Regions from separate parts of the Bradyrhizobium sp. USDA 376 genome, predicted to be linked through region 2. Evidence: riboswitches for the same ligand, from Rfam matches in the RefSeq annotation. Region 2 holds a riboswitch; the other holds the start of a gene.
What was found. Region 2 has a riboswitch for glycine ahead of ACVJ19_RS35595 (D-amino acid dehydrogenase). Riboswitches for the same ligand answer to the same signal wherever they lie in the genome.

Region 1: another riboswitch for glycine. It lies ahead of gcvT (glycine cleavage system aminomethyltransferase GcvT); the one in region 2 lies ahead of ACVJ19_RS35595 (D-amino acid dehydrogenase).

What each region holds. Positions count from the first base shown of each region.
Region 1 covers NZ_JBSSGN010000001.1:7,722,971-7,738,564, reverse strand. Annotated here, with positions in the region: gene istA (IS21-like element ISFK1 family transposase) at 1-1,538, opposite strand, end outside; gene ACVJ19_RS36435 (IS110 family RNA-guided transposase) at 1,769-3,019, opposite strand; gene gcvP (aminomethyl-transferring glycine dehydrogenase) at 3,388-6,255, opposite strand; gene gcvH (glycine cleavage system protein GcvH) at 6,273-6,641, opposite strand; gene gcvT (glycine cleavage system aminomethyltransferase GcvT) at 6,652-7,797, opposite strand; glycine riboswitch at 7,944-8,034, opposite strand; gene alaS (alanine--tRNA ligase) at 8,255-10,933, shown strand; gene ACVJ19_RS36410 (cyclic nucleotide-gated ion channel) at 10,940-12,166, shown strand; gene ACVJ19_RS36405 (DUF3455 domain-containing protein) at 12,171-12,686, opposite strand; gene ACVJ19_RS36400 (NADP-dependent isocitrate dehydrogenase) at 12,787-14,001, opposite strand; gene ACVJ19_RS36395 (TrmJ/YjtD family RNA methyltransferase) at 14,333-15,532, shown strand.
Region 2 covers NZ_JBSSGN010000001.1:7,546,614-7,562,207, reverse strand. Annotated here, with positions in the region: gene ACVJ19_RS35610 (ABC transporter ATP-binding protein) at 1-388, opposite strand, end outside; gene ACVJ19_RS35605 (ABC transporter permease) at 516-1,403, opposite strand; gene ACVJ19_RS35600 (ABC transporter permease) at 1,422-2,363, opposite strand; gene ACVJ19_RS35595 (D-amino acid dehydrogenase) at 2,546-3,847, opposite strand; glycine riboswitch at 3,915-4,020, opposite strand; glycine riboswitch at 4,024-4,128, opposite strand; gene ACVJ19_RS35590 (M20/M25/M40 family metallo-hydrolase) at 4,323-5,453, opposite strand; partial or broken gene ACVJ19_RS35585 (ABC transporter substrate-binding protein) at 5,724-7,332, shown strand; gene ACVJ19_RS35580 (ABC transporter substrate-binding protein) at 7,466-9,073, shown strand; gene ACVJ19_RS35575 (glycosyltransferase family 39 protein) at 9,319-10,914, shown strand; gene ACVJ19_RS35570 (hypothetical protein) at 10,924-11,067, opposite strand; gene ACVJ19_RS35565 (multidrug effflux MFS transporter) at 11,121-12,371, opposite strand; gene ACVJ19_RS35560 (hypothetical protein) at 12,650-13,969, shown strand; gene ACVJ19_RS35555 (hypothetical protein) at 14,041-14,247, shown strand; gene ACVJ19_RS35550 (PPC domain-containing DNA-binding protein) at 14,418-14,852, opposite strand; gene ACVJ19_RS35545 (PRC-barrel domain-containing protein) at 15,033-15,407, opposite strand.

The DNA.
Region 1 (15,594 bases), 180 kb from region 2:
TGGAAGTAGTCGCGTCCGCGGATGTTGCCGTGGCGCAGGGGCTGGTGCTCGAAAGATTCGTCGAAGAACGTGCGATCGAGGCCGTTCTGGAGGATCGATCTAATCGAGGCGACGGAGCGCGCCTTGATGAGGATGCCCCTCCGGCAGGCTGCGTCGAGGCGTTCGGCGCCGTAGCTTTTGACGAGCGCCAGAATGCCAAGGCAGGTTCGAAAGCCTTGTTCTGGATGGGGCCGGGCGTCGATCACGGCCTGGAAAAACGCTGCTGTCGAAGGACCGATCCGCTCGCCGGCGGCGATCACCGCGGCGGGGGTCCATTTGCCGTAGCGGCGATGGGCGCTGGGCATGTGGTCGGCGATGGTGGTGTGTCCGCGTCGGTTGGGCGCGCGGGCATGGCTGGCGATCCGCTGGCCCTTGTGGAAGATCTCGACCGTCCGATCGTCGATACGGGCATCGACCAGCTCGCCAATCAGACGATACGGCGCGGAGTACCAATGGCCGTCGACCTCGACATGATAATCGGGAGCGAGGCGGCAGCGCTTCCAGCGTGCGAAGGCATAAGGCTGATCTGGCAGCGGGGTTAGCTTGGGTTTGTCGAGTTCGGCAAACAGTTCGGCGCGGCTTGAGCCGAAGCCACGCATTTGACGAGCATTGAGTTCGTCGACGAGTGTCTTGATGGCGGCGTTGAGCTCGGCCCGGGAAAAGAAGCGCTGATTGCGCAGCCGGGCCAGAATCCAGCGCTGGGCGATTTGCACCGCGACCTCGACCTTCGCCTTGTCTTTTGGGCGCCGCGGCCGTGCGGCGAGAATGGCCGTGCCGTAATGGCTCGCCATCTCGGCATAAGTGCGATTGAGGCCGGGATCGTAGCGGTCGGGGTTGCTGACGGCGGCTTTGAGGTTGTCGCAGACCACGAACGTCGGCGTTCCGCTCAAAAACGTGAACAAGTTGACGTGGGCCCGGATCCAGTCGGCCAAGCTCTCGCTGGGGCAGGCCTCGGCGTAGGTGTAGTTCGAAGCGCCCATCGCCGCGACGAACAGCTTCATCGGCTGCACTTCCCCGGTCAGGGGATCGACGATGTCGATGGTGTCGCCGGCGAAATCCACGAACACCTTCTCGCCGCCCAGATGAATCTGCCGCATCGAAGGTCGGACCCGCCCCTTCCAGGCCTCGTAGGTAGTGCAGAACCACGTGTACCCGAAACCGTCGGGATTAACGGCGCGATACTCCTCCCAGAGCAGGCGACGGGTTACGTTGCGCCGGCGGAGCTCTTTATCGATGTAGCTCCAGTCGGGCACCGGCCGCTGCGGGCTCTGAGACGCTGGTCGTGGGGCCGGGAAAAGCAAAAGCTCCAGGTCTTCATCGGTCATTCCCTCCGGAAGCGGCCAGCTCAACCCAGCAGAGCGGGCGCGGCTCAGGTAGCTGTGCACAACGCCGTTGCTGACGCCCACGCTCCGCGCGATGGCCCGCTCTGGCAGGCCTTGAAAATGTTTTAACCGAAGGACTTCCTTGATCCGGCGCATCGACAATCTCTGGGTAGGCATTGGACTTCCTCGTTAACCACGAGGTCATCCCTAAGCCGGTTGAGTTGTCGGCCGAAGCGCTGCAAGGCTCCGAAAGCCTTGCTCACGATCCCGCGAAATCGTTGCTCACGATCGTCTGAAATCTCTGCTCACGATCCCCTGAAATCCGCGCTCACGATCCCGCGAAACGCGCAGCGATCGGCAGGTCGGGACGAAGGAATGGTCACACCGGCCGAACAAAGGAATGAGGCTCAGGCTTTAGTGGAGGTCCTTGCGCTATAGTCCGCCTCGTATGGGGTGTGTCGCTTGAGCGTCGTGCACAAGGCAAAGAGCAAGCGATCCCCTACAGTGCGCAGAGCACGCGCGTGGCCATGTCCTCGCTGTCGCAAGGCATCATAGCGTCGCCTGCTGGCCTCATCGTGTTGGATGGCGACCCGCGACCAGTGATGGACGGCGCTCTGTAGCCGCCTGTTGCAGGCGAGGCGACGGATCACGAAGCGTTGCTTGCCGCTTTGCCGCGTCACCGGCGCGGCCCCTGCCAAGGCGCGCAGAGCATGATAATCTCGCCTGCGCAGAGGCTCTGCGGCCTCGGCGAGCAGTGTGGCGAGATGGATCCTGCCGATTCCTGGCCAGGAGCGAAGGATCGTCACGTCGCACTGCTCCGAGCTCTGCCCCGAGGCCTTCTCCTCGCCTTCGATTGCGACGCACAGACGGTCCAGGTTCTGATGCGCCTCCTTGATCTGCTGATTGACCAGGTGCAGTCGTGCCGCCAAGCTGCGGATGTGTGCGCAGGCGGCCTCGGTGGTGCCGGGTGCCACGAACAGCGGGGCCTCGCGTAAAGTTTCAAGCACCCCCGCCGCATCAAGGCGGCGGATGCGATGGGCTTTCAGAACGCGTGCAATTGCCTTCTCGCTGGCCTTGGCCGCACGGGCCGGCGTCGGCACCATCTGCCAAAGCGCCAGGAACCATTCGTCAGCGACATCGTCGGTCAGCTTGGTGGCCTGCGGATAATATCGCCACAACTGCTTGCGCAGCCGGTTGGCAAGACGTGTGCGCTCCTGCTGCAGTTCGTCGGCCAAGCGCGACCACTCGCGCAGCTCGATCATCGTGGGATCGTCGACCACAAGCCGACGGAACGCCGCGCGATCCGTGCGGAGCGAAGCTCCGAGCACATGGGCATCGCGGCGGTCATCCTTGGCACCAGCCACCGTGAAGCGATCACGGAAGCGGTCAAGCTGCTTGGGATTGATCGCGAACACCGCAAACCCGTGTTCGAGCAACACCTCCACCACCGGGCCGTGCGGCATCTCGATCGCCACGGCGATCTGCCCCGGTGCGGCGTTGGTCTTCTGCAGCAGCCAGTCGCGCAACTCCGTCAGGCCCGCACCCTCATGGGCGAACTCGCAGTGAGCAACCTGTCTTCCTTCGGTATCCAGCAGGCAAACGCTATGGCTCTGCGTTGCCCAATCGATCCCGACGAACCAGCGTACATCTTCGAGCATTGTTGGGACCTCCTTGCTCTCAAAAAGCGGGCCACCGCGATCCTGATCGATCCCTGTACTGGCGCTCTCGGCGCGAACCTCCTACTGGATCTCGACCGCGGCCGCTCTGCCGGGGCGCGGCTCCTACGTCGGTGTTCAAGACACAGGTGGGCAAGGCTGCTCCCGGCGGATCGGCCCGTGTTCCAGTCTACACCTTCGACTGGATGCGAACCCCAAAAGGGTACAGGGTGGGTTAGCCGAACGGGCTGCGCGAAGCGCGGTCCGCTCGGCGTAACCCACCACTGTTTATATCCGTAGAGACTGAAGAGGTGGGTTACGCCAAGGGACTGCGCTTCGCGCAGCCGCCCGCTAACCCACCCTACGAAGCCTTACTCCGCGGCTTGCGCGTAATCGCTCACCGGCGGGCAGGAGCACACGAGGTTACGATCACCGTAGACGTTGTCGACACGGCCGACCGGGCACCAGTATTTGTCGGTCCGCGAGACGCCGTCGGGGAAGACGCCCTCACTGCGCGTGTAGGCGCGCTTCCAGTCGTCGTCCGCGATGTCGTGGACGGTGTGCGGGGCGTGGCGCAGCGGCGAGGCTTCGATCTTGAAGCGGCCGGCCTCGACCTCGGCGATTTCTTTCCGGATCGCGATCATTGCGTCGCAGAAGCGGTCCAGCTCCGCCTTCGATTCCGACTCGGTCGGCTCGATCATCAGCGTGCCCGGCACCGGGAAGCTCATGGTCGGAGCGTGGAAGCCGTAGTCGATCAGGCGCTTGGCGATGTCGTCGACGGTGACGCCGGATGTCGTCTTCAGCGGACGGGGATCGACGATGCATTCATGTGCAACGCGGCCCCTGGCGTTCTTGTAGAGCACCGGGAAGTGCGCATCGAGGCGGGCTGCGATGTAGTTGGCATTGAGGATCGCGATCTCGGTGGCGCGCTTCAATCCTTCGCCACCCATCATCAAAATGTAGATGTAGGAGATGGTCAGGATCGAGGCCGAGCCGAACGGTGCGGCCGAGACAGGGCCTACCGCAGCGTCAGCTTGCGTCGCCGGATGGCCGGGCAGGAACGGCGCGAGATGCGCCTTGACGCCGATCGGGCCCATGCCGGGGCCGCCGCCGCCATGCGGGATGCAGAAGGTCTTGTGCAGGTTGAGATGGCTGACATCGGCGCCGTAATCGCCGGGCCGTGACAGGCCGACCTGCGCGTTGAGGTTGGCGCCGTCCAGATACACCTGGCCGCCATGGCCATGCACGATCTCGCAGATCTCGCTGATGTGCTCCTCGAACACGCCATGGGTCGAGGGATAGGTGATCATCACCGCGGCGAGATCGTTCGAATGCTTTTCCGCCTTGGCGCGGAGATCGTTGACGTCGACGTCGCCGTTCTTCTCGCAGGCGACCACCACCACGTCCATGCCGACCATCGCGGCCGAGGCCGGGTTGGTGCCGTGGGCGGAGGAGGGGATCAGGCAGATCTTGCGATGGCTCTCCCCGCGCGCGGCGTGATAGCCGCGGATCGCGAGCAGCCCGGCATATTCGCCCTGCGCGCCCGAATTCGGCTGCAGCGAGATCGCGTCATAGCCGGTGATGTCGCACAGCCACTTCTCCAGCCGCGCGAACAGCGCGTGGTAGCCCTTGGCCTGCTCGCGCGGGACGAACGGGTGCAAGCTGCCGAATTCCGGCCAGGTCAGCGGCATCATCTCCGTCGTCGCGTTCAGCTTCATGGTGCAGGAGCCCAGCGGGATCATTGCGCGGTCGAGCGCGAGATCGCGATCGCTGAGCTTGCGCATATAGCGCAGCAGCTCGGTCTCCGAACGATGCGTATTGAACACTGGATGGGTCAGGAAGGACGTCGCTCGCTTCAAGGCGTCCGGCAGCGCCTCGCGAGTCGAGGCGTCGATCTCGGCATAAGCGAGCTTGCCACCGAAGGTGCGCCAGACTGCTTCGATTATTGCGGGCGTCGTTGTCTCGTCCAGCGCGATGCGCAAGGCGCCGTCGCTGAGGCCAAGATTGATCTTCTCGGCCACAGCGCGCGCGACGATCTCGTCGCGCTTCGCGCCGACGTCAACCGTCACCGTGTCGAAGAAGCTGTCCGACTCCGGGGCAAAGCCGAGCTTGCGCAGGCCGGCGGCGAGCACGGCGGCGCGGCGATGCACGGTACGAGCGATCTGCGTCAATCCTTCGGGGCCGTGATAGACCGCATACATCGAAGCGATCACGGCGAGCAGCACCTGCGCGGTGCAGATGTTGGAGGTCGCCTTCTCGCGGCGGATATGCTGCTCGCGGGTCTGGAGCGCGAGGCGATAGGCGGGCATCCCGCGCGAATCCACGGAGAGGCCGACGATGCGGCCGGGCAGGGAGCGCTTCAGCGCATCGCGCACCGCCATATAGGCCGCGTGCGGTCCGCCATAGCCCATCGGCACGCCGAAGCGCTGCGCCGAGCCGATCGCGATGTCGGCGCCAAGCTCGCCGGGCGAGGCGAGCAACGTCAGCGCCAGCAGATCGGCGGCCACGATCGCGAGCGCGCCCTTGGCCTTCAGAGCCGCGATCGCGGGCCGGAGGTCGCGCACCGCGCCGGAAGAACCCGGATATTGCAGCAGCGCGCCGAGCACGTCTGATTTGTCGAGATCGGTGAGGGGATCGCCGACGACCAGCGTCCAGCCGAGCGGCTCGGCGCGGGTGCGCATCACCGCCAGCGTCTGCGGATGCACGTCCTTGTCGACGAAGAAGGCCTTGGCCTTCACCTGCGAGTGCCGCTCCGCGAGCGCCATGGCTTCGGCCGCGGCGGTCGCTTCATCGAGCAGCGAGGCGTTGGCGACGTCGAGCCCGGTGAGGTCGCAGATCATGGTCTGGAAGTTGAACAGCGCCTCAAGCCGGCCCTGGCTGATCTCGGGCTGGTAGGGCGTATAGGCCGTGTACCAGGCCGGGTTTTCCAGAATGTTGCGCTGGATCACCGCGGGCAGGATGGTGCCGGAATAGCCCTGGCCGATCAGCGAGGTGAAGACCTGGTTCTGCGCGGCGAGCTCGGCCATATGCGCGATCGCCTCGGTCTCGCTCAGCGGCTTGCCGAGGTCGAGCGGGGTGGCCTGCCGGATCGAGGCCGGCAGCGTTTCTGACATCAACGCATCGACGCTTCTAGCGCCGACCGTTTCGAGCATTGCGGTGACATCGCGCGCCGACGGACCGATGTGGCGGCGAACGAAACTGGCGGCGGTCTCGCCGCTGGATTTACGGTGCGCGGTCATCGCTTGCTCCATAGTCCCTAAGCCGTATGTGCCTTGTAGGCGGCTTCATCCATGAGGCCGCCGAGTTCGCTCTTGTCGGCAATCTTGATCTTGAAGAACCAGGCCGCGCCTTGCGCGTCCGAATTGATCAGCGCCGGCTCGGCGGCTAGCGCCTCGTTGGTCTCGAGCACTTCGCCGGTAACAGGGGCGTAGACGTCCGAGGCCGCCTTCACGGATTCCACGACGGCGGCGGCTTCGGCCTTCTTCAAGCTGCGGCCGACCTTGGGCAATTCGACGAACACGACGTCGCCGAGCTGCTGCTGCGCGTAGTCGGTGATGCCGACCGTGGCGGTATCGCCGTCGATGGCGAGCCATTCATGGTCGGAAGTGTACAGCGTCGTGGTCATTGTCTCGTCCTCAGCGTTTGTAGGTGTTTTTCACGAAGGGCATGGCGGCGACCTGCAAGGGCAGGCGCTGGCCGCGCACCTCGGCGAACAGTTTTGTGCCGAGCGCGCTCAGGCTCACAGGCACGTAGCCCATCGCGACCGGCGCGCTCAGGCTCGGGCCGAAACCGCCCGAGGTGACCTTTCCGATCGGCTCGCCGCCCGCGCTCTCAGCAAACACCAGCGCGCCTTCGCGCACCGGCGCACGGCCCTCTGCGCGCAGGCCGACGCGGCGGCGGGATGCACCGTTATCGAAGTGACCGAGGATCTTTTCGGCGCCGGGGAAACCGCCGGCGCGGGCGCCGCCGGTGCGGCGGCTTTTCTGCACCGACCATTCCAGCGCGGCTTCGACCGGCGTGGTGGCGGTGTCGATGTCGTGGCCGTAGAGGCAGAGCCCGGCTTCCAGCCGCAGGCTGTCGCGGGCCCCGAGGCCAATCGGCAGCACGTCCGGATTTTCAAGCAACGTCCTGGCGAGGCGTTCGGCATCGCTGGCGGGAACCGAGATCTCGAACCCGTCCTCGCCGGTGTAGCCGGAGCGCGAGACGAAGCACTTGATGCCGGCGACCTCATGCGGGCCGGCGTCCATGAACTTCATGCCGGGCGCCGCTGCACAGAATTTCGCCAGCACCGCTTCCGCCTTCGGACCCTGCAGCGCGATCAGCGCGCGGTCGGCAAACGAATCGATGATGCAGTCGCCAGACAGATTCGCGCGCAGATGCGCCTCGTCGGCGTCCTTGCAGGCGGCGTTGACCACCAGGAACAGGTGATCGCCGAAGTTGGCGACCATCAGATCGTCGAGAATGCCGCCCTCGGCATTGGTGAACTGGGCATAGCGCTGCCGGCCCGGCGCAATCGCCACGATATCCTGCGGCACCAGCCGTTCCAGCGCGCGGGCGGCGTCCTCGACCTTGCCCGACTTCGGCCGAAGCGCGATCTGGCCCATATGGGAGACGTCGAACAGGCCGGCTTGGATGCGGGTATGAAGGTGTTCCTTCAGCACGCCCGCGGGGTATTGCACGGGCATGTCATAGCCCGCGAACGGCACCATCTTGCCGCCCAGGGACACATGGAGGCCGTAGAGGGGCGTCCGTTTCAGGGAGTCTTGGTTGTGCGCTAGCATCTCAGGGGCCCTCGGCGGTTCCCCGGGGACGATTCCCCGATGGACACCAGTCGAAGCCCCATCTGTCGCTGTGCCTGAGAGTATTATCCCGTCGGCGGACGCAGTCCGGGTCTTAAGCCCGTCGGCGCCTCTTTCCAGATGCTGTCAAAGCCACGCGGTCCTTTTGCCTGAGAGTTTCCGGGGCGGTTGCTCCTTCGGCGCCGGCTGCCTAAAGCCGGTCTCTCCCGACGTGGCCGTACGATACAGATGGGTAGAGACCACAGGGTAGCCAAGCCTGTCAACGCGACTTCAGCGGCTTTCAACCGGATTGAGCCCCTGCGGCAACCCTCTGATCTCCTTGCACAGTTTCTGGACAGCGAAGCTGGCCTTGTCTAAAAGCGCTTTGGCCCGCAGATATCAGCCTTAATTTCCGGTTTGGACGGCGGCAGCGGGTCCAAGCACACCCGATTGGATGAACATGAGCGGCGTCAACGAGATCAGGTCGACCTTTCTGAACTTCTTTGCCGAGAACGGCCACGAGATCGTGCCGTCCTCGCCACTCGTGCCGCGCAACGACCCGACCTTGATGTTCACCAATGCCGGCATGGTGCAGTTCAAGAACGTTTTTACCGGCGTCGAGAAGCGGCCGTACCAGCGCGCCACCACCTCGCAGAAATGCGTGCGCGCCGGCGGCAAGCACAACGACCTCGACAATGTCGGCTACACCGCGCGCCATCTCACCTTCTTCGAGATGCTCGGCAATTTCTCGTTCGGCGATTACTTCAAGGAGCGCGCGATCGAGCTCGCCTGGAAGCTGATCACGAAGGAGTACGGGCTGAAGAAGGACAAGCTGCTCGTCACGGTCTACCACACCGACGACGAGGCGGCGGGCCTGTGGAAGAAGATCGCCGGCTTCTCCGACGACCGCATCATCCGCATCCCGACCTCGGATAATTTCTGGGCGATGGGCGACACCGGCCCGTGCGGCCCGTGCTCGGAGATCTTCATCGATCGCGGCGAGCACATCTGGGGCGGGCCTCCGGGCTCGCCGGAAGAGGACGGCGACCGCTTCCTCGAATTCTGGAATCTCGTGTTCATGCAATACGAGCAGGTGACGAAGGAGGAGCGCGTGGATCTGCCGCGTCCCTCGATCGACACCGGCATGGGCCTGGAGCGCATGGCCTGCGTCCTCCAGGGCGTCGACAGCGTGTTCGAGACCGACCTGTTCCGCCATTTGATCGACGCGACGTCGTCCGCGCTCGGCAGCGGGCCGAACGAGCAGAATGTCGCCTCGTTCCGCGTCATCGCCGACCATTTGCGCTCCTCGGCCTTCCTGGTTGCGGACGGCGTGCTGCCCTCGAACGAGGGCCGCGGCTATGTGCTGCGCCGGATCATGCGCCGCGCGATGCGCCACGCACAGCTGCTTGGGGCGAAAGAGCCGCTGATGCATCGCCTGGTCTGGGCGCTGGTCCGCGAGATGGGCCAGGCCTATCCCGACCTGATGCGCGCGGAGAATCTGATCGAGGAAACGCTGCGGCTGGAAGAGACCCGCTTCCGCAAGACGCTGGCGCGCGGCCTTGCCATCCTCGACGAGAAGAGCGCGTCCCTGAAAAAGGGCGACATGTTCGACGGCGACGTCGCCTTCACGCTGTACGACACCTACGGCTTCCCGCTCGACCTGACCCAGGACGCGCTGAAGTCGCGCGGCATCGGCGTCGACCAGTCCGCCTTCACCGACGCGATGGAGCGTCAGAAAGCCAAGGCGCGCGAGTCCTGGAAGGGCTCGGGTGAGGCCGCCTCCGAGGCGATCTGGTTCCCGCTGCGCGAAAAGCTCGGCGCCACCGAGTTCCTGGGCTACGAGACGGAGAGCGCCGAGGGCGTGGTGTCCGCACTGGTCAAGGACGGCCAGGAAGTCGCCAGCCTCAAGGCCGGCGAGACCGGTGCGCTCGTGCTGAACCAGACGCCGTTCTATGCGGAATCCGGCGGCCAGGTCGGCGACACCGGCGTGCTCACCGGCGAGGGCGGCATCAAGGTCCGCGTCACCGACACGCAGAAGAAGCTCGGCGATTTCTTCGTCCACATCGGCACCGTCGAGAGCGGCGAGCTCAAGCTCGGCACGGCGCTGCAGCTCGAAGTCGACCACGGCAGGCGCTCGTCAATCCGCGCGCATCACTCGGCGACGCATCTGATTCATGAAGCGCTGCGTCAGGTGCTCGGCGATCACATCGCCCAGCGCGGCTCGATGGTCGCGCCGGACCGGCTGCGCTTCGACTTCGTGCATCCGAAGCCGATCACGGCGGAGGAGCTTGCCCGCGTCGAGGACATCGCCAACGACGTGGTGCTGGAGAATGACGAGGTCACCACCCGCGTGATGGGCGTCGACGAGGCCCGTGAAGCAGGGGCGCGCGCGCTGTTTGGCGAGAAATACGGCGACGAGGTCCGCGTCGTCTCCATGGGCAGGACCGCGCGCGAGCGCGGCGCCAACGTGCTTGGCTGGTCGGTCGAGCTCTGCGGCGGCACGCACGTCAAGCGCACCGGCGACATCGGCCTGATCACGCTGACGAGCGAAAGCGCGGTCGCCTCGGGCGTGCGCCGCATCGAGGCGCTAACGGGCAACTACGCGCGAAAACACGCCAACGAGACCATGGCGCTGGCGAAGACCGCGGCGAACGAGCTGCGCACCTCGATCGACGACGTGCCGGCGCGCATCGCCGCGCTGATGGAGGAGCGCAAGAAGCTCGAGCGCGAGCTGTCCGACGCCCGCAAGAAGCTCGCAATGGGCGGCGGCGCATCCAGCGGCAACGGCGCAGCGAGCGGCGTGCGCGAGGTCGGCGACGTCAAGCTGATGGCGCGCGCGGTCGAGGGCATCGAGATGAAGGATCTCAAGGGCCTTGCCGATGACGGCAAGAAGCAGATCGGCTCGGGCGTCGTCGCCATCGTCGGCGTCACCGAGGACGGCAAGGCCGGCGTCGTGGTCGGCGTCACGCCGGACCTCACCGCGCGCTTCAACGCCGTGAACCTCGTGCGCGTCGCCTCCGAAGCGCTCGGCGGCAAGGGCGGCGGCGGCCGGCCCGACATGGCGCAGGCCGGTGGCCCCGATGGCGCCAACGCGACCGCGGCGCTTGCGGCGATCGAAAAAGCGATGGCAGGCGCTTAAAGCACCATGCGCCTCGTTCCGCGAGGACGTGGGCCTGGCGATCCCGACTTGCGGGATCGCCTCTACGAATTGCTGGAGCACGACCCCCTGGCCTATTCGGTCGGGTCGCGCTTCATCCAGCTCATCATCGCCGTCATCGTGCTCAATGTGGCCGCGATGATCCTCGCCTCGGTGCCGGAGTTAGATGCGCAATTCGGCATGCTGTTCGCAGGCATCACCATCCTCGCGGTGATCGTGTTCGCGCTGGAATATGCGGCACGGCTGTGGACCGTGGCCGGCCATACGCCGCGCAAGGGCTCCGCGCTCGCCGACCGGCTGGGCTACGTCTTCTCGGCGCTCGGCATCATCGACCTCATGGCGTTCCTGCCGGCGGCAATCGTGCTCGCGACGGGACGGCATGCGACGCTGGCAGCGCTCGGCGTGCTGCCGTTCTTCAAGCTGATCCGCTATTCCCCGGCGATGCGCTCGCTGCTCGCCGCGGTGCATGCCGAGCGTCGCGCGCTGATCGGCTGCATCGTCATCCTGGTCGGCGCGGTCTTGACCTTCGCCTCGCTGCTCTACGCCATCGAGCGCGACGTGCAGCCGGACAAGCTCGGCACCATTCCGCAGGCGATGTGGTGGGCAATCGTGACGCTCGGCACCGTCGGTTATGGCGACGTCGTGCCGGTGACGCCGCTCGGCAAGTTCATCTCGACCTTCGCCATCATCAGCGGCTTCGCCATGATCGCGCTGCCGGTGGCGATCATCTCCTCCGCGTTCGCGGAAGAGGTGAGGCGGCGCGATTTCGTCGTCACCTGGGGCATGCTGGCGCGGGTGCCGCTGTTCTCGCACCTGTCGGCCTCCGAGATCGCCGACATCATGCGTCTCCTGCGCGCCCGCACCATCGAGCAGGGCGAGATCCTGGTACGGCGGGGCGATGCCGCTTCGTCGATGTATTTCATCACCGCGGGCGAGGTCGAGATCGCGCTGCCGAGCCAGCAGGTGCGGCTCGCCGACGGCACCTTCTTCGGCGAGATCGCGCTGCTGCATAAGACAAAACGCAGCGGCACCGTCACGGCGACGCGCAAGACGCGCCTGCTCGTGCTCGACGCCCAGGATTTTCACGCCTTGATCGCGCGCATGCCAACGCTGGCCGAGCACGTCCATACCACCGCCAAGGCGCGGCTCGCCGATAGCGGCGACCTCGCGCAGGCCGAATTGGCGCAGGCGGAGAAGGAAGACACCGACCGCTGAGCGGTCAGCCCTTCTTCAGGAAGACGTATTCGGCCGAGTAGGGCAGGCTTTGAAAGGTGCCCGCCGTATCGCAGGGACCGTCATTCAACCAGCCGCCCTTGGTATGAATACGTTGTACCGTCGTGACATCGCTCAGAAGCCCGGTGCCGCGGTGGCTGGTCACTTCCAGTTTGAGCCACGGGATATCGGTGGTCTGGCCTGACGCGTTAGCGATGGCCAGCCTGCCAATCATCTTGCCGACGACGGCGCTGCCGTCGGCAAGCTCCCAATTTGGCCCGGCATAGTGACGGCCGACGGTCTTGCCCTCGGACAGCAGCGTCGCGACCGGCTCGCGGAAGGCCCAGGCGAGCTTGCCGTCGGCGGCGGCCTTGCACTCATAGACCTGCGCGCCCTCGGCGTGGACGTTGAGCACGATGGTCTCGCCGGGTGCGGCGATGGCGTCGGGGAGCGGATCGGCGGCGGCCGGCCCGGCCATTACGGCGAGCAGCATCAGGCAGGGGATGGCAAGCTTGGTCGACATGATCGCATCTCCGCAAAAGCTCTCAAAAAAAGAAACGGGCCGCGCCCAAAGGCGCGGCCCGTGATGATGTCTGGCCCAGTCGGGCGAAATTGCGGTCGGCTTACGCCGCCAGCTCTTTCGTCAGGTTCTCGGCGACCTTGTCGAGGAAGCCGGTGGTCGAGAGCCAGCGCTGGTCGGCGCCGACCAGGAGCGCGAGGTCCTTGGTCATGTAGCCGGCCTCGACGGTGTCGACGCAGACCTTCTCCAGCGTGGCGGCGAACTTGGCGAGCTCGGCGTTGTTGTCGAGCTTGGCGCGGTGCGACAGGCCACGGGTCCAGGCGAAGATCGACGCGATCGAGTTGGTCGAGGTCTCCTTGCCCTTCTGGTGCTCGCGGTAGTGGCGGGTCACGGTGCCGTGGGCGGCTTCGGCCTCGACGGTCTTGCCGTCGGGGGTGAGCAGCACCGAGGTCATCAGGCCGAGCGAGCCGTAGCCCTGCGCGACCGTGTCGGACTGCACGTCGCCGTCGTAGTTCTTACAGGCCCAGACATAGCCGCCGGACCACTTCAGGGCCGAGGCCACCATGTCGTCGATCAGGCGGTGCTCGTAGGTCAGGCCCTTGGCGTCGAACTCCTTCTTGAACTCCTTGTCGAAGATCTCCTGGAAGATGTCCTTGAAGCGGCCGTCATAGACCTTGAGAATGGTGTTCTTGGTCGACAGGTACACCGGGTAGCCGCGCAGCAGGCCGTAGTTGAAGGAGGCGCGGGCGAAGTCGATGATGGAGTCGTCGAGATTGTACATCTCCATGGCGACGCCGGCGCCCGGAGCCTTGAACACTTCCTTCTCGATCACGGTGCCATCCTCGCCGACGAACTTCAGCGAGAGGGTGCCCTTGCCCGGGAACTTGATGTCGGTGGCGCGATACTGGTCGCCATAGGCGTGGCGGCCGATGATGATCGGCTTGGTCCAGCCGGGAACGAGGCGCGGCACGTTCTTGCAGATGATCGGCTCGCGGAAGATCACGCCGCCGAGGATGTTGCGGATGGTGCCGTTCGGCGACTTCCACATCTGCTTGAGGTTGAACTCCTTCACCCGGGCCTCGTCCGGGGTGATGGTGGCGCACTTGACGCCGACGCCGACCTTCTTGATCGCCTCGGCGGCGTCGATGGTGACCTGATCGTTGGTGTGGTCGCGGTATTCCATGCCCAGGTCGAAATACATCAGCTCGACATCCAGGAACGGGTTGATCAGCTTGTCCTTGATGTACTGCCAGATGATCCGGGTCATCTCGTCGCCATCGAGTTCGACGACGGGATTGGATACCTTGATTTTTGCCATGATCGGGGAAGCCTCTTGGGAACGGCGCTTTTGGCGCGCCAACGTGAATATCCGCCGCCTCTTAGCACCTGATAGCAGCGGGCGAAAGCCAAGTGATTATGCACTTTTAGCTCATCCAGCTTCCACAGATGGGGAGCGGGATCCGGGGGGGCGGGGGTGAGGTTTCAGGCGAGATTCAAAAGTTGAATCCAACCCGTTATTTCCCTTGAGAATTTTGTCAGGACAGGCAAACGACAGGCGGGCGAGGCCGGACGGGCCGGTGGCTGGCTTTGAATCAATTCCTCAGGTGGCATTGCCAAGGCCTTGAGAAACAGTGTGAAAGCGGAGCGAGATGTCGGGGACTGACAGAAGCAAGACGGGCCTTTCCCTCGACGGTCCCATCGTCATCCTGGTCGAGCCGCAGCTGGGCGAAAACATCGGCATGGCCGCGCGCGCCATGGGCAATTTCGCGCTTGGCGCCTTGCGCATCGTCAACCCCCGGGACGGCTGGCCCAACATCGCGGCCCAGCGGGCCGCGGCCGGCGCCGACCACATTCTGGAAAAGGTCGAATTGTTCGACACCGTGGAGCAGGCGGTCGCCGACCTCGACCTCTTGTTCGCCACCACGGCTCGCCCCCACGACCAGGCCAAGCCCGTGGTCGGGCCGGAGGCGGCAGTCAACGAGATCGCCGGGCACGTCGCGACCGGCGGCAAGGCCGGCATCCTGTTCGGCCGGGAGCGCTGGGGCCTGACCAACGAGGAGGTCGGGCTCTCCAACCGCATCATCACCTTCCCGGTCAATCCCGGCTTTGCCTCGCTCAACCTCGCCCAGGCCGTGCTGCTGATCGGCTATGAATGGTTCAAGCGGGCCACATCCGGCGAACTGCCGCACGCCATGCCCGAGCGCTCCGAGCGCGCCTCGCAGCACCAGATGCAGGCCTTCTTCGACAATCTCGTGCGCGAGCTCGACAAGGTCGAGTTCCTGCGGCCGGCCGAGAAGCGCGACACCATGCTGGTGAACCTGCGCAACATTTTCAGCCGCATGGAGCCAACCAAGCAGGACATGCATACACTCCATGGCGTCGTCATGGCGATCGCGGAGGGGCGCAAGGGCCCGGCCAAGGGCGGCGTGCTCGACGGCGAGCAGGCAACACGCCTGCGCGCGCTGCTGGCCGAGCACGGGCAGGGCGGCGGCGTGCCCGACAGCGGCTCCACGGTGCGCGGGCTCGCCCGCCTGCTCCGCCGCAATCCGACCGACGCCGAGCGCCTGCTGTGGCAGGCCCTGACCCGCGACCGCCGCTTCGCAGGTGGGTTCAAGCGCCAGACCCCTGTGGGGCGGCACATCCCGGACTTCGTCTCGTTCCCGCACCGGATCGCGATCGAGCTGGTCAACCCGGGCGAGGGCGAGGCCATCGCCGCCGACCGCGCCGGGCGCCGGACCTGGCTCGAGGCGCGCGACTATCGGGTGCTGGAGATCCGCGCGGCGGATGTGGAGCGGGATCTGGAGGCGGAGCTGGTTCGGCTGCAGGGGATGATGGAGCAAGGCGCGTAAGGTTCGTCGCGCGCAGCTCTCGTAGGGTAGAGCTGGCCCCGCAAATTCGGACAGTAGCTTGA
Region 2 (15,594 bases):
GCGCCTTCGCGTCGAGCTTGGTGTGGGCGCGCAGCACCTCGTCGATCTGGCGGCCGACCGGCACCACCGGATTGAGCGCGGTCATCGGCTCCTGGAAGATCATCGCCATCTGCGTCGCGCGGAGCTGGCGCAGGCGGCGGTCGGTGGCGGTGAGCAGCTCCTCGCCGACCAGCTTGACGCTGCCGGAGGTCGGCACCAGCGTGCCCTTCGGCAACAGGCCCATCGTGGTGAGCGAGGTCACCGACTTGCCCGAGCCGCTTTCGCCGACGAGGCACAGCGTCTCCCGCTCGCGCACCTGGATCGAGATGCCGTCGATGATGTTGGCGCCCTTCGGCTTCTTGCCGACGGAGACGACGAGGTTGTTGATGTCGAGAACAGGGTTGGTCATGCGAGATCTCCACCGTCGTTCCGGGGCGCGCGCAAGCGTGAACCCGGAACCTCGAGATTCTTAGGTGCGCAATTGCGCACCATAGTTCGGTGCTTCGCACCGCCCCGGAATGACGGAATCAATGGTTTCACTTTCCTTCCCGCTGCTTCATGCGGGGATCGAGGGCGTCACGGGCGGCATCGCCGATCAGGTTGATGCTGAGGATGGCGATCGAGAGCAGCAGGCCCGGCCAGAAGATCAGCGAGGGTTTGATCTGGAAGTACTGGCGGCCCTCGGCCATGATGTTGCCCCAGGTCGGCGTCTCAGGTGAGATGCCGGCGCCGAGGAAGGAGAGGATCGCCTCGGTGAGGATCGCGGAGGCGCAGACATAGGTGCCCTGGACGATCAGCGGCGCGATCGTGTTCGGCATCAGGTGCCGCCACATGATCTTCGGCAGGCTGGAGCCGACCGAGATCGCGGCCTCGACGTAAGGCTCCTCGCGCGCCGACAGCACGACCGAGCGGACCAGGCGCGCCACGCGCGGAATCTCAGGGATCGTGATCGCGATCAGCACGGTCCAGATGCTGGCGCCGGAGAGCGAGACCACCGCGATCGCGAGCAGGATGCTCGGCATCGCCATCAGGCCGTCCATGATGCGCATCATCACGGAATCGACCAGCTTGAAGAAGCCGGAGACGAGGCCGATCGAAAGGCCGATGGCGATCGACAGGATCGCCGAGCCGATGCCGATCAGCAGCGAGATGCGGCCGCCATAGATCACGCGCGACAGGAGGTCGCGTCCGTAAGCGTCGGTGCCGAGCAGGAATTGCGCCGAGGCCGGCTTCAATCGCTGCGACGGCGCGAGCTGGATCGGATCATGCGGCGCGATCAGCGGCGCGAGGATCGAGATCACCACGATCAGGGCGAGCAGGAACGTCGCTGTCGCGATGATCGGCGTCGAGGTGAGGAATCCGAAGCGCGGCCGCAGCGGCGAGGTGATCGGAATGGACGACTGGGGAAGGGTATCGACCGACATTTTGTTCTTGTCCTTGCCTCAGTACCGGATCCGGGGATCGAGCAGGGTGTAGGCGACGTCGATGAGAAGATTGACGACGACGTAGATCAGCGACGTCAGCAGGATCATGGCCTGGATCACCGGATAGTCGCGCGCCAGCACCGCATCGACGGTGAGGCGCCCGATGCCGGGGATGTTGAACACGCTCTCGGTGACGACCACGCCGGAGATCAGCAGCGCAAAGCCGGTGCCGATCACGGTGATCACGGGCACGGCGGCGTTGCGCAGCGCATGCCGCATCATCACGGCAACCTCGTTGATGCCTTTCGCACGCGCCGTTCGCACGTAATCTTCACCGAGCACGTCGAGCATCGCCGCGCGCGTCATGCGCGCGATCAGCGCGATGTAGATGAAGGACAGGGCGCAGGTCGGCAGGATCATGCGCTCGAAGAACGGCCCAAAACCGTTAAAGATGCTGCGGAAGCCCTGCACCGGCACCAAGCGCAAATCGATCGCGAAGACCTCGATCAGGACATAGCCGACCACGAACACCGGCACCGAGAAGCCCAGGACCGACAGGCCCATGACGAAACGGTCGATCCAGGTGCCGTGCTTCCACGCCGCGATCACGCCGAGCGGCACGGCGACGATGACGGCGAGGATGATGGTGCACAGCGCGATCGAGATCGACGGTTCGACGCGCTGGCCGATCATCTTCATCACCGGCAGGTTGGAGATGAGCGAGGTTCCGAGGTCGCCGTGCAGCAGCTTGTTCACCCAGGTGATGAACTGCACGATCAGGGGCTCGTTGAGCCCGAGCGATTCGCGGATGCGCTCGAGCCGTTCCGGCGTCGCGTTGTCGCCGGCGAGGATCGCGGCGGGATCGCCAGGCGTCAGCCGCAACAGCAGGAACACGAACAGCGCGACGACGCCCATCACGGGCACCGCGGCCAGAACGCGACGAATGAGATAACCTAGCATGCACCTATCTCCGGCTGCGGAACTTGTGGGGCCCTGGGGCGCCCGTGGATTCGAACGTGTCTATCATGCGCGCCTGTACTCGGGCTGGGAAAGCGGGCCGGAGATGCCGGTCTTTCGGGGCAAATTGTGTGCCAAGGGCAGGGCGGTCGCAAGAGGCCGCCCCCGCGTCCGATCGAGACCACTCAGGATGCATGACGCAGCTCGCGCTCAACCCCAAGTGAAGGCACGGTCGGCGGCGCATTGAGCCCGCGCCAGCCGTCAATGGTCCCGGCGATCATCTGCGCGGTTGCGGCCGACAGGGTCCAGCCGAGATGGCCATGGCCGGTGTTGAAGAATACGCCCGGCATCCGCCCGGCGCGCACCACTGGCATCATGTTCGGCATCATCGGGCGCAGCCCGGCCCAGGGCACGACGCGCGATGTTTCGATGGCGGGGAAGTTGCTGCGCACCCAGTCGACCAGCGGCTGCACGCGGTCGGCGCGGATGTCGCGGTTGAAGTCGTTGAACTCGGCCGTGCCGGCCACCCGAAAACGATCGGCGCCGAGCCGGCTGGTGACGATCTTGGCGGCTTCGTCGAGCAGGCTCACGGTCGGCGTCGCGGCGCGGCTTTCGGCGGTGTCGAGCTGAACGGTGATCGAATAGCCCTTCACCGGGTAGACGTTGATGCGATCGTCGAGGAGGGCGGCGAAGTGGCGGCTGGCGACGCCGGCGCAGACCACGACTCCGTCCACCTTCAGCATGCCGCGCCCGGGGGCGACGGCATCGCTTGCGGCGAGATCGGCCCAGCCGAGCACGAAGCCGCTGCCGGCGCGCGCAATTGAATCGATATCGGCCTCGTGGATGAAGGTCGCGCCGCGCCGCTTGCAGGCGTCCGCCAGCCCGCGGGTGAACTTGTGGATATCGCCGGTCGCATCCGACGGCGTGTAGAAGCCGCCATAATAGGCCTTGCGCAGCGTCGGCTCGATCGCGCGGATCTCCTCCGCCGTCACCGGACGGCGATCGAGGCCGCCTTCCTGCAGCAGCGCGTTGACGCGCAGGCCGGATTCGAAACCCGCCTTGTCGTGATAGATGTGGAGGATGCCGCGGCGTTCGAGATCGAAGTCGATGCCTTCGCGCGCCGCGATCTCGAACAGATGCTTGCGGGCTTCGATCGCAAGCCGCGTGGTCTCGATGGTGTTGGCGCGGTAGTTGCCGATGTTGGCGACGAACTCGCTCATCCACGAATATTTGTGCCAGTTCGGCCGCGGGTTCATCAGCAGCGGCGCGTCGCGCCGGAACATCCAGCGCAGACCCTTCAGGATCGTCGCGGTGCTGTTCCACACTTCGGCATTGCTGGCGGAGAGTTGCCCGCCATTGGCGAACGATGTCTCCATCGCGGCGTAACGGTGCTTGTCGAGCACTGTCACCTTGAAGCCGCGTTCGAGCAGGGCATAGGCGGTCGTCACGCCGGTGATGCCGGCGCCGATGATGGCGATATGGGTCATGGCAGGGTCGGGGCTCCCGTGAGTTAGGATAGGTCGGCCGCCGGCCAAAGGCCGTTGGCGGCGCCCCATCTGTCACGGTTACCTGAGAGCTTGATCCGCTGCGGATCACGCAACGGACTATCCCCTTCGGTGGACGTCACGATTGCCTGAAATCGCGCCGTCTCTCTCCAGATCGTCCTGACGATACGGTCCTTTTGCCTGAGAGTTTCCGGGGCGGTTGCTCCGTCGGCGCCACAACGAAAGCTGAAAACCTTCGTTGCGATCTCTCCCGCATCGTCGCGTGGACAATCGAGCAGTACGATACGCCTCATTTTTAGACAAGGATAAATTTAGACCGCCACTGCCAACGCATTGTGCAATGCGAAGTTGATGACCGCGTCATTCCGTGCGCGACCCGGAATCCCGAGATTCTCAGGTGCGCAACTGCGCACCATAGTTCGCGTCTTCGACGCGCCCCGGAATGACTCGGGCCGTATCACTCCAGCGTCGCCAGCAATCCCGCCATCAAGCGCCCACGCTCGACCAGGCTATCGACCTCGATGAACTCCTCGAGTGTGTGGCCATTGCCGCCGCGCACACCGAGGCCGTCGAGAGTCGGAATGCCCATCGCACCGGTGAAATTGCCGTCGGAGCCGCCGCCGGAGCTCGCATGCGGTAATTCCGCGCCGAGAGATTTGGCGATGCCGCGTGCCTTCTCATACAGCGCCATGGTGCCGGCATCCGGCTCCCAGACCGGGCGCGTCACGCCGCGCGTGATCTTGAAGGTGACGTCGTTGTTGGTGCCCGACAGTGCCAGCATCCTCTCGACACCGCGGTCGAGATCGGCCTGGCGCTTGGCCATCGACAGCGCCTCGCCGGTGGCGGTCGTGGCAACGCAATTGACCCACTGGCCGCCATGCACGACGCCGACCGAGAAGGTGCAGTCCTCCGTCGTCATCGCGTCGATCGCGAGAATCTGTCGCGCCATTTCGCGGATCGCCGAGCGTCCCGCCGACAGCGTCGCGCCGGCGTGGCTCGGCCGTCCCGTCGCCTCGAGATTGAAGCGTGCGATGGCGTAACGTCCGGTGGTGACGCCGTTGTCGGCGCGGCCGGGCTCCGGCACCAGCACGTACTTATTGCGTGCCGCTTCCGCCTCGATGATGTCGCGCGTCGACGGCGTGCCGACTTCTTCGTCGGGTGTGAACAGCACGGTGATCGGCAGCGGCGTCGTGAACGAGGCGCGCGCCAGCTGCCGGATCGCTTCCAGCGAGAGATAGTTGCCGCCCTTCATGTCGTAGATGCCGGGGCCGTAGCACTTGTTGCCCTCGCGCCGCCATTTCAGCTTCTCGATGGTGCCGACGGGATGGACGGTATCCATGTGACCGGCGATCAGGATTCCGGGCTCGCCCTGTTTCGGATGCGGAAACCGGGCGCGGATCACGTCGCCAAAACCCTGGCGGCCGGCGATGCGCTCGATCGTCGCACCCATGATGGCCATATCCCGCGCCGCGACATCGAGCATGCGGTTCACCGCGCCCGCGTCCCAGGTCGGGCTTTCGCATTCCACCCAGGTGCGCAGGCCCTCGAGCATGGTCTCGGAATCGAAGGGAAGATTGGCTGGATTCATCTCAATGTCTCTCAAGCTGCGAAAGATGGAACGCGCATTGCATCGGCGCGCGGCAGGACAAGCGGAGAGCGTTGTAGAGCCAAACCGATCTTTGTGGAGCCCGTGCGCGCGCCGCGAGGGCTTGCGACGAAACCGGATTGACGCGCTCAACACTGTCTGCAAGTCTCGAAAAGATAAAGGCATTGCATGAGGTTAGTTCGCCCAAGGAACGAACCGGATGCTCAACGAATAACCTGCCTTTGAACAGTTTCACGTCAGGAGAAACTTTTTATGTCCAACTTCATGCGCCGGGGGCCTCGCGCGCTCGCCTCCAAACTTGCGCTGTCGGTCGTCGCGCTTTCAACGGCGCTGGCCTCGCCGGTGCTCGCGGCCGGCAAGACTCTTACCGCGGTGATGCATTCCGACCTTCGCATCATCGATCCGATCTTCACCACGGCCTACATCACGCGTGACCATGGCTACATGGTCTACGACACGCTGGTGGCCCCCGATTCGAATTTCAAGATCCAGCCGCAGATGGCGGACTGGAAGATCTCCGACGACAAGCTCACCTACACCTTCACGCTGCGCGACGGATTGAAATGGCATGACGGCGCGCCCGTGACGGCGGAAGACTGCGTCGCCTCGCTCAAGCGCTGGGCCGCGGTCGACGGCATGGGCCAGAAGCTCATGGACTTCACGGCGAGCATCGAGGCGACCGACGCCAAGACCATCACGCTGAAGCTGAAGGAGCCCTACGGCCTCGTCCTCGACTCCATCGGCAAGCCGTCCTCGCGCGTCGCCTTCATGATGCCGAAGCGTCTCGCCGAGACGCCGCCGGACAAGCAGATCCCCGAGCAGGTCGGCTCGGGTCCCTTCAAGTTCGTGCAGGGCGAATTCCAGCCCGGCGTGAAGGCGGTCTACGTCAAGAACACCGATTACGTGCCACGCAAGGAGCCGGCGAGCTGGACCTCGGGCGGCAAGGTGGTGAAGGTCGACCGCGTCGAATGGATCACGATGCCGGACTCGCAGACCGCGGTGAACGCGCTGCAGTCGGGCGACATCGACTTCATGGAAAACCTGCCTTACGACATGCTGCCGGTGCTGGAAGCGAACAAGGAGCTCACGCTCGAGGTCTCCAACAAATTCGGTTTCCAGACGCTCGGCCGGATGAATTTCCTCTATCCGCCGTTCGACAACGTGAAGGTGCGCCGTGCCGCTCTGCTGGCGATGAACCAGAAGGACGTTCTCGACGCGCTCGTAGGCAACGCCAAGTACCAGAAGATCTGCGGCGCGTTCTTCATCTGCGACACGCCGCTCGCGACCGACGTCGGCTCCGAAACCCTGGTGAAGGGCAACGGCATGGCGGAAGCCAAGAAGGCGCTGGCCGAATCCGGCTATGACGGCACTCCGGTGGTGATCATGGCGCCCGGCGACGTCACGACGCTCAAGGCGCAGCCGATCGTGGCCGCCCAGCTGCTGCGCGAGGCCGGCTTCAAGGTCGACCTGCAGGCGACCGATTGGCAGACGGTGGTGAGCCGCCGCGCCAGCCAGAAGCCGCCGAAGGAAGGCGGCTGGAACATGTTCTTCACCAACTGGGTCGCGGCCGACGTGTCCAACCCGATCGCAAATCTCTCGATCGGCGGCCAGGGCAAGAAGGGCTGGTTCGGCTGGGCTGAAAGCGCCAAGATCGAGCAGCTCAAGGACGCCTTCGTCCGCGCCTCCTCGATCGACGAGCAGAAGAAGATCGCGACCGACATCCAGAAGGAAGCCTATGAGCAGGTGATCTACATCCCGCCTCGGGCAGTACCTGCTGCCGAGCGGCTGGCGCAAATCTCTCACCGGCTTGCTCGACGGCCCCGCAACGCCGCTGTTCTGGAACGTCGACAAGTCTGAGTAAACCCCAGTCCAAGTAAGGAAAGGCGCATCGCGCCTTTCCTGCCGAACATTACGCGGCGCCGCTGTCATCAGCGGCGCCGCTTGCCAGGAGAACTGCCAAGAAAACTGCCAACAGAACTGCCAGGAGAACTTCGATGTTCCAAATCATCCGCCGGGGACGTCTCGCGTTCGCCTCCAAACTTGCGCTTTCGGTCGTGGCGCTTTCGGCACTGGCCTCGCCGGTTCTCGCCGCAGGCAAGACCATCACCGCCGTGATGCATTCGGATCTGCGCATCCTCGATCCGATCTTCACCAGCGCCTATATCTCGCGCGACCATGGCTACATGGTCTACGACACGCTGATCTCGACGGATTCGAACTTCAAGATCCAGCCGCAGATGGCGGATTGGAAGATCTCCGACGACAAGCTGACCTACACCTTCACGCTCCGCGATGGCCTGAAGTGGCATGACGGCGCGCCCGTCACCGCGGAAGATTGCGTGGCCTCCCTGAAGCGCTGGGCCGCTGTCGACGGGATGGGGCAGCAAATGATGCTGTTCACCGCGAGCATCGAGGCCACCGACCCCAAGACCATCACGCTGAAGCTGAAGGAGCCGTACGCGCTCGTGCTGGAATCGATCGGCAAGCCGTCCTCGCGGGTCGCATTCATGATGCCGAAGCGTCTCGCCGAGACGCCGGTGGACAAGCAGATCCCCGAGCAGATCGGCTCCGGCCCCTTCAAGTTCGTGCAGAGTGAATTCCAGCCCGGGGTGAAGTCGGTCTATGTCAAGAACACCGATTACGTGCCGCGCAAGGAGCCGGCGAACTGGACCACCGGCGGCAAGGTGGTGAAGGTCGACCGTGTCGAATGGATCACGATGCCGGACGCGCAGACGGCGTTGAACGCGCTGCAGTCGGGTGACGTCGATTTCATGGAAATTCCTGCCATCGAAATGCTGCCCACCATCGAAGCCGACAAGGAGCTCAAGCTCGAGATCCTGAACAAGTTCGGATTCCAGACGGGCGCGCGGATGAATTTCCTCCATCCGCCATTCGACAACGTCAAGGTCCGCCGCGCCGCATTCCTGGCGATCAAGCAGAAGGACGTGCTCGATGCGCTGATCGGCAATCCCAAGTACTACAAGGCTTGTGCTGCGGCCTTCATTTGCGACACGCCGTTCGCGACGGATGTCGGCGGTGAGACCCTCGCGAAGGGCGGGGACATGGCTGCGGCCAGGAAAGCGCTGGCCGAGTCCGGTTACGACGGCACTCCGGTCGTGCTCATGGCGCCGGGCGACGTGCTGACGCTGAAGGCCCAGCCGATCGTGGTGGCCCAGCAGCTGCGCGAAGCCGGCTTCAAGGTCGACCTTCAGGCGACCGACTGGCAGACGGTGGTGAACCGGCGCGCCAGCCAAAAGCCGCCGAAGGAGGGTGGCTGGAACATGTTCATCACCAACTGGGTCAGCGCCGACGTGGACAATCCGATCTCCAACGTCGCTGTCGGCGGGCAGGGCAAGAAGGGCGGCTGGTTCGGGTGGGCGGAGAACGCCAAGATCGAGCAGCTCAAGGACGCCTTCGTTCGCGCGGCCTCGGCGGAGGATCGCAAGAAGATCGCGGCCGAGATCCAGAAGGAAGCCTATGACCAGGTGCTTTACATGCCGCTGGGTCAATATCAGGCGCCGAGCGCGTGGCGGAAGTCGCTCACCGGCGTGATCGACGGCCCGGCAACCCCGGTGTTCTGGAACGTCGACAAGACGGAGTAAGGCCGAGTCCGAGTAGGGGAAGGCGCTTCTCGCGCCTTACGTCTCGACCATCGCGCGGCGCCGCTGTCATCAGCGGCGCTGTTTTAATTTGTTGTTGCGTTGATTGAGAAGGCGGGGCGCTTTTTAACTCTTCCAGTTTCCAATTGTTGCTATTTGTTTCTGTTCTGAAATAGATGTGGCGTCTTCGCGCATCGCTTTCCTTGTCCCATTTGCTTCCCGTGCCGTTCGATTTTGCATTCCAGGCGATGGCCGAACGGTCGGATCGCGCGCCGGCGCGCTGGCGCCGGCCTTTCCTTCGCTGGCTCGACCACGTCGATGCGGGCTGGGCCGTGCCGCTCCTCATCGCGTGCTTCGTCTTGGTCTGGACCCTCTATCTCGCCATCGCCTATGCCGGCGGCGGCCTGCATCCGGATACGCTCGAGGCATGGACCTTGGGCCGGAATTTCGCCTTCGGCTATCACAAGCATCCGCCGTTGATGGGGTGGGTTACGGCGGCGTGGACCTCGGTGTTTCCGCTCAGCGATTGGTCGCTGCAATTGATGGCGATGGCCAATGCCGGGCTCGCGCTGGTCTTCGTCGACCTGATCTCGCGGCAGTTCGTGACCGGACACAAGCGCGTCCTGGTGCTGCTGCTGTTGATGCTGACGCCGGCCTATCAATTCCACGCCCAGCGCTTCAACGCCAATGCGGTGCTGCTCGCGACCTGGCCGCTGGCGACCTGGTGCTTCCTGCGCGCGTTCGAGACGCGCACCGCGCTGTGGGCGGTTGCGGTGGGATGGACGACGGCGCTGGCGATGGTCGGCAAATATTACTCGATCTTCCTGGTCGCGAGCTTCGCCTTTGCCGCGCTGGCGCACCCGGGGCGGCGCGCCTATTTCTTCTCGGCGTCCCCCTGGATCTCGGTCGTCGTCGGGCTCGCGGCGCTGTCGCCGCATCTGTATTGGCTCGCGACGACAGGCGCATCGACCTTCACCTATGCGTTGGCCCACGCCAATGGCAATGTCGTGAGTTCGCTCGGCGACGTCAGAAACTTCCTGTTGGGACTGGCGGCGGCGATGAGTGTGTCCGCCGTGCTCTGGGTGTTGATCGCCGGCACGCGGCTGAAGCAGTTTCCGGCCGACTTTGCCGCGATGAGCCCGGGCCTGCGACTTCTGTTCTACGTTGCGATCGGAACGATCGCGCTGCCCGTGCTGACGTCGCTCGCGATGGGGACGGATCTGCCGTCGCTATGGGCGTTGCAGGGGCTGTTCCTGTTCGTCGTGCTCATTGTCTGCGGCACGCGCTATCCGATCGAGCGCTTCTACACGGTCAACGTCACGGTGATCGTGGCCGGCGTCGCGTTCGCCGCGGTTCTGGTCGCCGCCCCGATCCATGCCGTCTACCGCAACGAACATGGCTACGAAGAAGGCCGGAATTTCTACGCGCAGGCGGCGAGCGAGTTGACCCGCGAATGGCGCGAGCTGACCGGCACGCCACTCAGCGCCGTCAGCGGCGACGATTCGCTGGCGTTTGCGACCGCATTCTACAGCCCCGACCATCCGCGTTATGCACGGCCGTTCGCGTATCAATACAATTGGGGCTTGCCGCGCAAGACGACCCTGGACCGCGGCTGGGCCGCGCTCTGTTTCCGCGGCCAGGACCAATGCAGCCGCTGGATGGAGGGGGTGTCTTCGCGCGCCGAGCATTTCGTCAAGCGCGAGTTCACGGTGGAGGCAAGGCTTTGGGGCAAGCCGGGCCTGACGCGTGAGGTGGTGGTGCTGATGGTGCCGCCGCGTGGAAGAAGCTCGGCACCGGAGAGCGCTGCCGAAGAGTTCAGCGCCAGCAGGCGTGCTGCGGAGTAGAGTGCGCGCTCAGCAATGGCTGTCGCGCACCTGCTCAAGCCCTTCACTCGCGAATGGCAGGCTGGTGTCCGGCCGCTCCTCGGCAAGCTGTTGCTGTGGGGCGGGCCGCTCGGTTTCCCACGCGGGCTGATCCGGCTTCTTCTTTGGTTCCATCTCGCCATCCTCTCGATTGCTGCAGTACAACATCGAGGCCGCCGGGAAGTTCCTTAACTAACGGGACGATGATGCGGCTTGAACAGCCGTCCCTTCTCAACCACGAGCACGATTGCGAGCGCTGCCAGCGTCGACAGGAAGAAGCCGACCGAGAACGGCAGCAGCGTGCCGTCAAAGCTCTGGCCGATCGCCATGCCGACCACGATGCCGATCAGGGTCGTGATCGAGCCGTAGAGCGACGAAGCAGTGCCGGCGATGTGGCCCTGCGGCTCCATGGCGAGCGCGGTGAAGTTCGCGACCATCATGCCGAACGAGAACATCATCAGGGCCGAGAGCGCCATGAACAGCGCGAGCGGCAGCACGCCGAGGATCTCCGTCAGCAGCATCACGCCCGCCACCACGGTGTAGAGCGTCAGCGCGCCATGCGAGATCACGCGCATGCCCAGTCGTCCGACCAGCTGCGCATTGAGGAAGCCAGCCACGGCCGTGCCGGCCGCGATCGCAGCGAAGGCGAGCGGAAAATAGTGACCGAGATGATAGATGCCGGTGAAAACCTGCTGGGCGCAGAACACGTAGGCGAACAGCGCGCCGATGACGCTGCCGGCGGCCGTCGCATAGCCGATGGTCTGGCGGTTGGTCACGGTCTGGCGGAAGGCCGAGAACACGTCGGCGGGTGCGAGCGACCGGCGTTCGGATACGGGGAGGGTTTCAGGCAGCCGCAGCACGCACCATGCGAGCGCGAGCAGGCCGTACAGCATCAGCACGACGAAGATGCCGCGCCACGCCGTCACCAGCAATACCGCCTGCCCGAACGAGGGCGCGATCACGGGCACTGCGATGAACACCATCATGGCGAGCGACATCACGCTGGCCATGCGGCGGCCGACATAGCAGTCCCGCACGATCGAGGTCGCGATCACGCGCGTTGCCGAGGTACCGAGCCCCTGCAGCGCGCGCGCCAGCAGCAGCGTCTCGAACGAGGGCGCGGCGACCGCCAGCACGCTCGCGACCGCATAGACCGCCATGCCGCCGAGCAGCACCGGGCGGCGGCCGAAGCGGTCCGACAACGGACCCATGACGAACTGGCCCACGCCGAAGCCGATCAGGAAGGTCGACAGCACCAGCTGGAGATGATTGGCGACGGGAATCTTGAATGCCGCCCCGATATTGGGCAGCGCGGGCAGCATCATGTCCATCGCGAGCGGATTGAGCGCCATGATGGACGCGATCACGATGACAAATTCGGGAAAACCCATGGGGCGGTGTCCGGAGGACACCCAATCGTCGGCATTGACGTCGGACAAGAAGCTCACCTCTGAAATACAGGGCTTCTTCTAACGTCCATGCTGCGACGCACAACCCATGTTTCGGGATGGCTGTCAGGCGGGGCGGAGGCGGACACGAGTTGGTGAGGTAGCCCGTCACTCCGCCGTCCCAGCCACGCGCCGGCAACCAGTCATTCACCATAAGATCGCGGGCGCCGCACCGGGGAGATGAATCCGCAACTCATCCTGTCCATGGTGGCCTGACGGGGCGCCGCGCAGGCGCCCCGGAGGAACCCGGCAAGACAAGGTATTTCGCAGTGTCCGACGTAGCACGATGGTTGGGCCCCTCGGTCGACATGACCGCAAGGCGAAACATCTGGCTTGCCTGGCTGATCGGGCTGACGGCGCTGCTGGTGCTCGGCAATCTCGTCAGCGACGGCACGCTTCCCCTCAATTACGGCTGGGACGTTCGCGTCAATTGTGCCGCGGTCGATGCCTATGCCGACGGGCTCGATCCCTATTTCGTCAAGAACCTGAAAGGCACCAGGCTCTCCTATCCCTATCTGCCTGTGACGCTCGACGTCTTCCGTCCCGTGTGCGCGGGCGGCGTCCTCGTCGCTCATCACATGGGCGTCTATCCCGTCCTCGCCGTGCTCTGCGGCCTGCTCCTGCCGGGGCTTGGCCGGACGCGATCAAGCCCGCGCGATGTCGCGCTCAGGCTGCTCTGCGTGTTCGGCGCGTTCGTCGGCTTCGAATGGGTCTGGGCGACCGGGAATTTCGCGATCCTGGGCGGCGTGCTGACCGCGGTCGCGCTGAGGCTCCTGCTTCGCCCAACGGCATCTGGCGCATGGGACAGCGGCTTTGCCTTGCGCGTCGGCGGCGCCGCACTGCTTGGTCTCGTGACCTCGTTCAAGCTGGTGTTCTGTCCCGTGATCGCCGCGCTCTATTTCCTGCCGCTGCCGCGCGCGCGCAAGCTGGTGCTGATCGCGGTGGCCGCATTCGGCTTCGCATTGCCGATCCTGATCTCGAGAGTGTTCTACGCCGATCTGTTCTCGAGCTGGCTCGGTGCGCTGACAAAGCAGATCCCCGATCAGCATGCCGTCGAGCTCATGGAAACCAATCCGTCGCTGCTGCTGCTGGCGCGCAGCCTCATGGACCAGGTCGGGCTCGGCGACAGCAAGCCGGTGATGTTCGCGACCTATGCGCTCGCAGCCCTCGCGCTCGTGCTCGTGCCGTTCGTGCTGTCCGTCCTGCGCGCGGCCGGCAGCGGACCGGTTCGGGCAGGGGGATCGCTTCTGACGCGGCTCGATCGCTGGCTGATCGACCACCCCCGCGTGGCCGCACGCATCACGGTGCTCGCGATGTTTGCGCTCTATGTCAGTTCGCCGCGCCTCAAGGAATATGCCTTCTTCGAGCTCGCGGTCTATGCCGCGGTCCTCATCGCCGATCTTCCGGCCCTGGCACTCGCCGCCATGCTGACCGTCGGCCTCCTCGCTCCCGGCCTAGTGTCGATTTCGGGACACATGGTGGACGGCGGCTTCATGCTCCTCATCGTCGCGCTGGCAAGCTTCTGGATCCTGCTGCTCGATTTTCGCGCGGAGCCGATGCGACTTGAGGCGCAGGACGCGCGTTCATAACGAGCCTTGCCTCGTCCGCGGATACCGGATCCCTGGCCGCGAACACGTCAGGGAGCCGCTGGCTGACCTGGTTGATCCTGCTCGCGGCGGCGCTTGTCGCCATGTCCGTTACCGTCGACCTCGCCGCGGAAAATACCTTCCTTCTCTATCTCGACGGCCGGGACCTTCGCAAAGAGCCTCAGGTTGAGCGTAAGCGGCTGTTGAAGGAGCTGTTTGATGCGCATGGCCTCGAACCTCCGGCGGTCTACAGCGAGCACCTCGTTGGCGGCGGGCAGTAGATGTTCGAGCACGCCACCGTCGCCGCCTCGATCGGGCGGTCGGAGAGGGTGATATAACCACGTGCTGTCGGTGCTTCGGGTACCGCCTTCCGCACGTCCTGCGCCGAGAAGGCGTCGTAGGTGCCGCTCATGAAGTCGCTGTCTTGAAGGGGCGACGACCTAGCTTTGCTTTACAAGCGGATGAGGGCGATGCCCAGATCCGCTTGCTTCTTGCGACAGAGGTGCACTGCTGTTTCCTTGACCGTGACCTCAAGCGTGGGCTGGACGGCGCCTGAGAGGAAATGACCTCCGCGCACGGACCCGTCCTTGAGGCCAAGCACGGCGTGCAAATGCAGGCTGGCCCTGCCGTCATCGCCTTCTGCCACGTCGCCCAAGAGGCTCAAGACCTCGCACTGTTCGTTCACGTGGATCGGCTTGTATTGTTTCGCCACGAGATCAAACCAGCCAACCTTCGCTTCCGCAAACGCGCCAATCGCCGTAACCGATGCGCCGGCAATGTTTTCACGGTTGGCGAACTCGGTGATCGCTTTGAAGGCTTCCTCGCCCGGTTCCAGAATTAGGACGAACGTGCGGCCAGAATCGTCCTTGATGGATTTCGCTTTCATTGCGTGCTCCGGAAGATTGACGGCCGTTTGGCGCCTCGGATGGGCCGAGTAGGAAACAGGCCTAAAGAGCATCCGGTGTGCTGAGCTCGTGCTGGACCGCAGCCTCCCACAGCTCATAAGCCTTCGTACGGATCTCTTCCTCAGGCAGGTTCGACGCGGAGGTTCTCTGTACTTAAGCCGTTATAGACCTCGCGCCTCCCAGTACGTAGGCGTCCCATAGTACTGATGGGTGCGCGTTTCCCAGTCTCGATCCTGCCACGAGTCATCGCTGAACTCAGGCGCGTCCCTCAGCTGTTGCTCGGTGATGTTAGTTCGAAAACCACCAAGCGATGTGTCGTATGTCAGGGCGCTCCACGGAATGGGGTAATGGCTGTGGCCCAGTCCGACAAATCCGCCAAAGCTCATGACGGCATAAGCAACGCGACCTGACACCTTGTCGATAATGAGGTGATCAATCTCACCTATGTTCTTTTTATCTGCTCCGTAGACCTCGGTTCCTTGAATGTCTTCACTTGAGATGCATTGACGATCCGGATGGGCTGTTGCGCGGGCCATGGCTTCGGCTCCCTCTCACAGGTTTGTTTCGTCGCCTTAACTCGGCCCGTACCGGGTCGTTCCTGGTTTTCGGAGAGCATTTGGCCGCGCCTATCAACAGGCTCTGGCGATTCGCTGCTCTTGCAACTTCATGCGCGATGCTGCCGCAGCCTTTGGTCCGCTCTGCCGAGGTGGTGTGTCCTTGGTC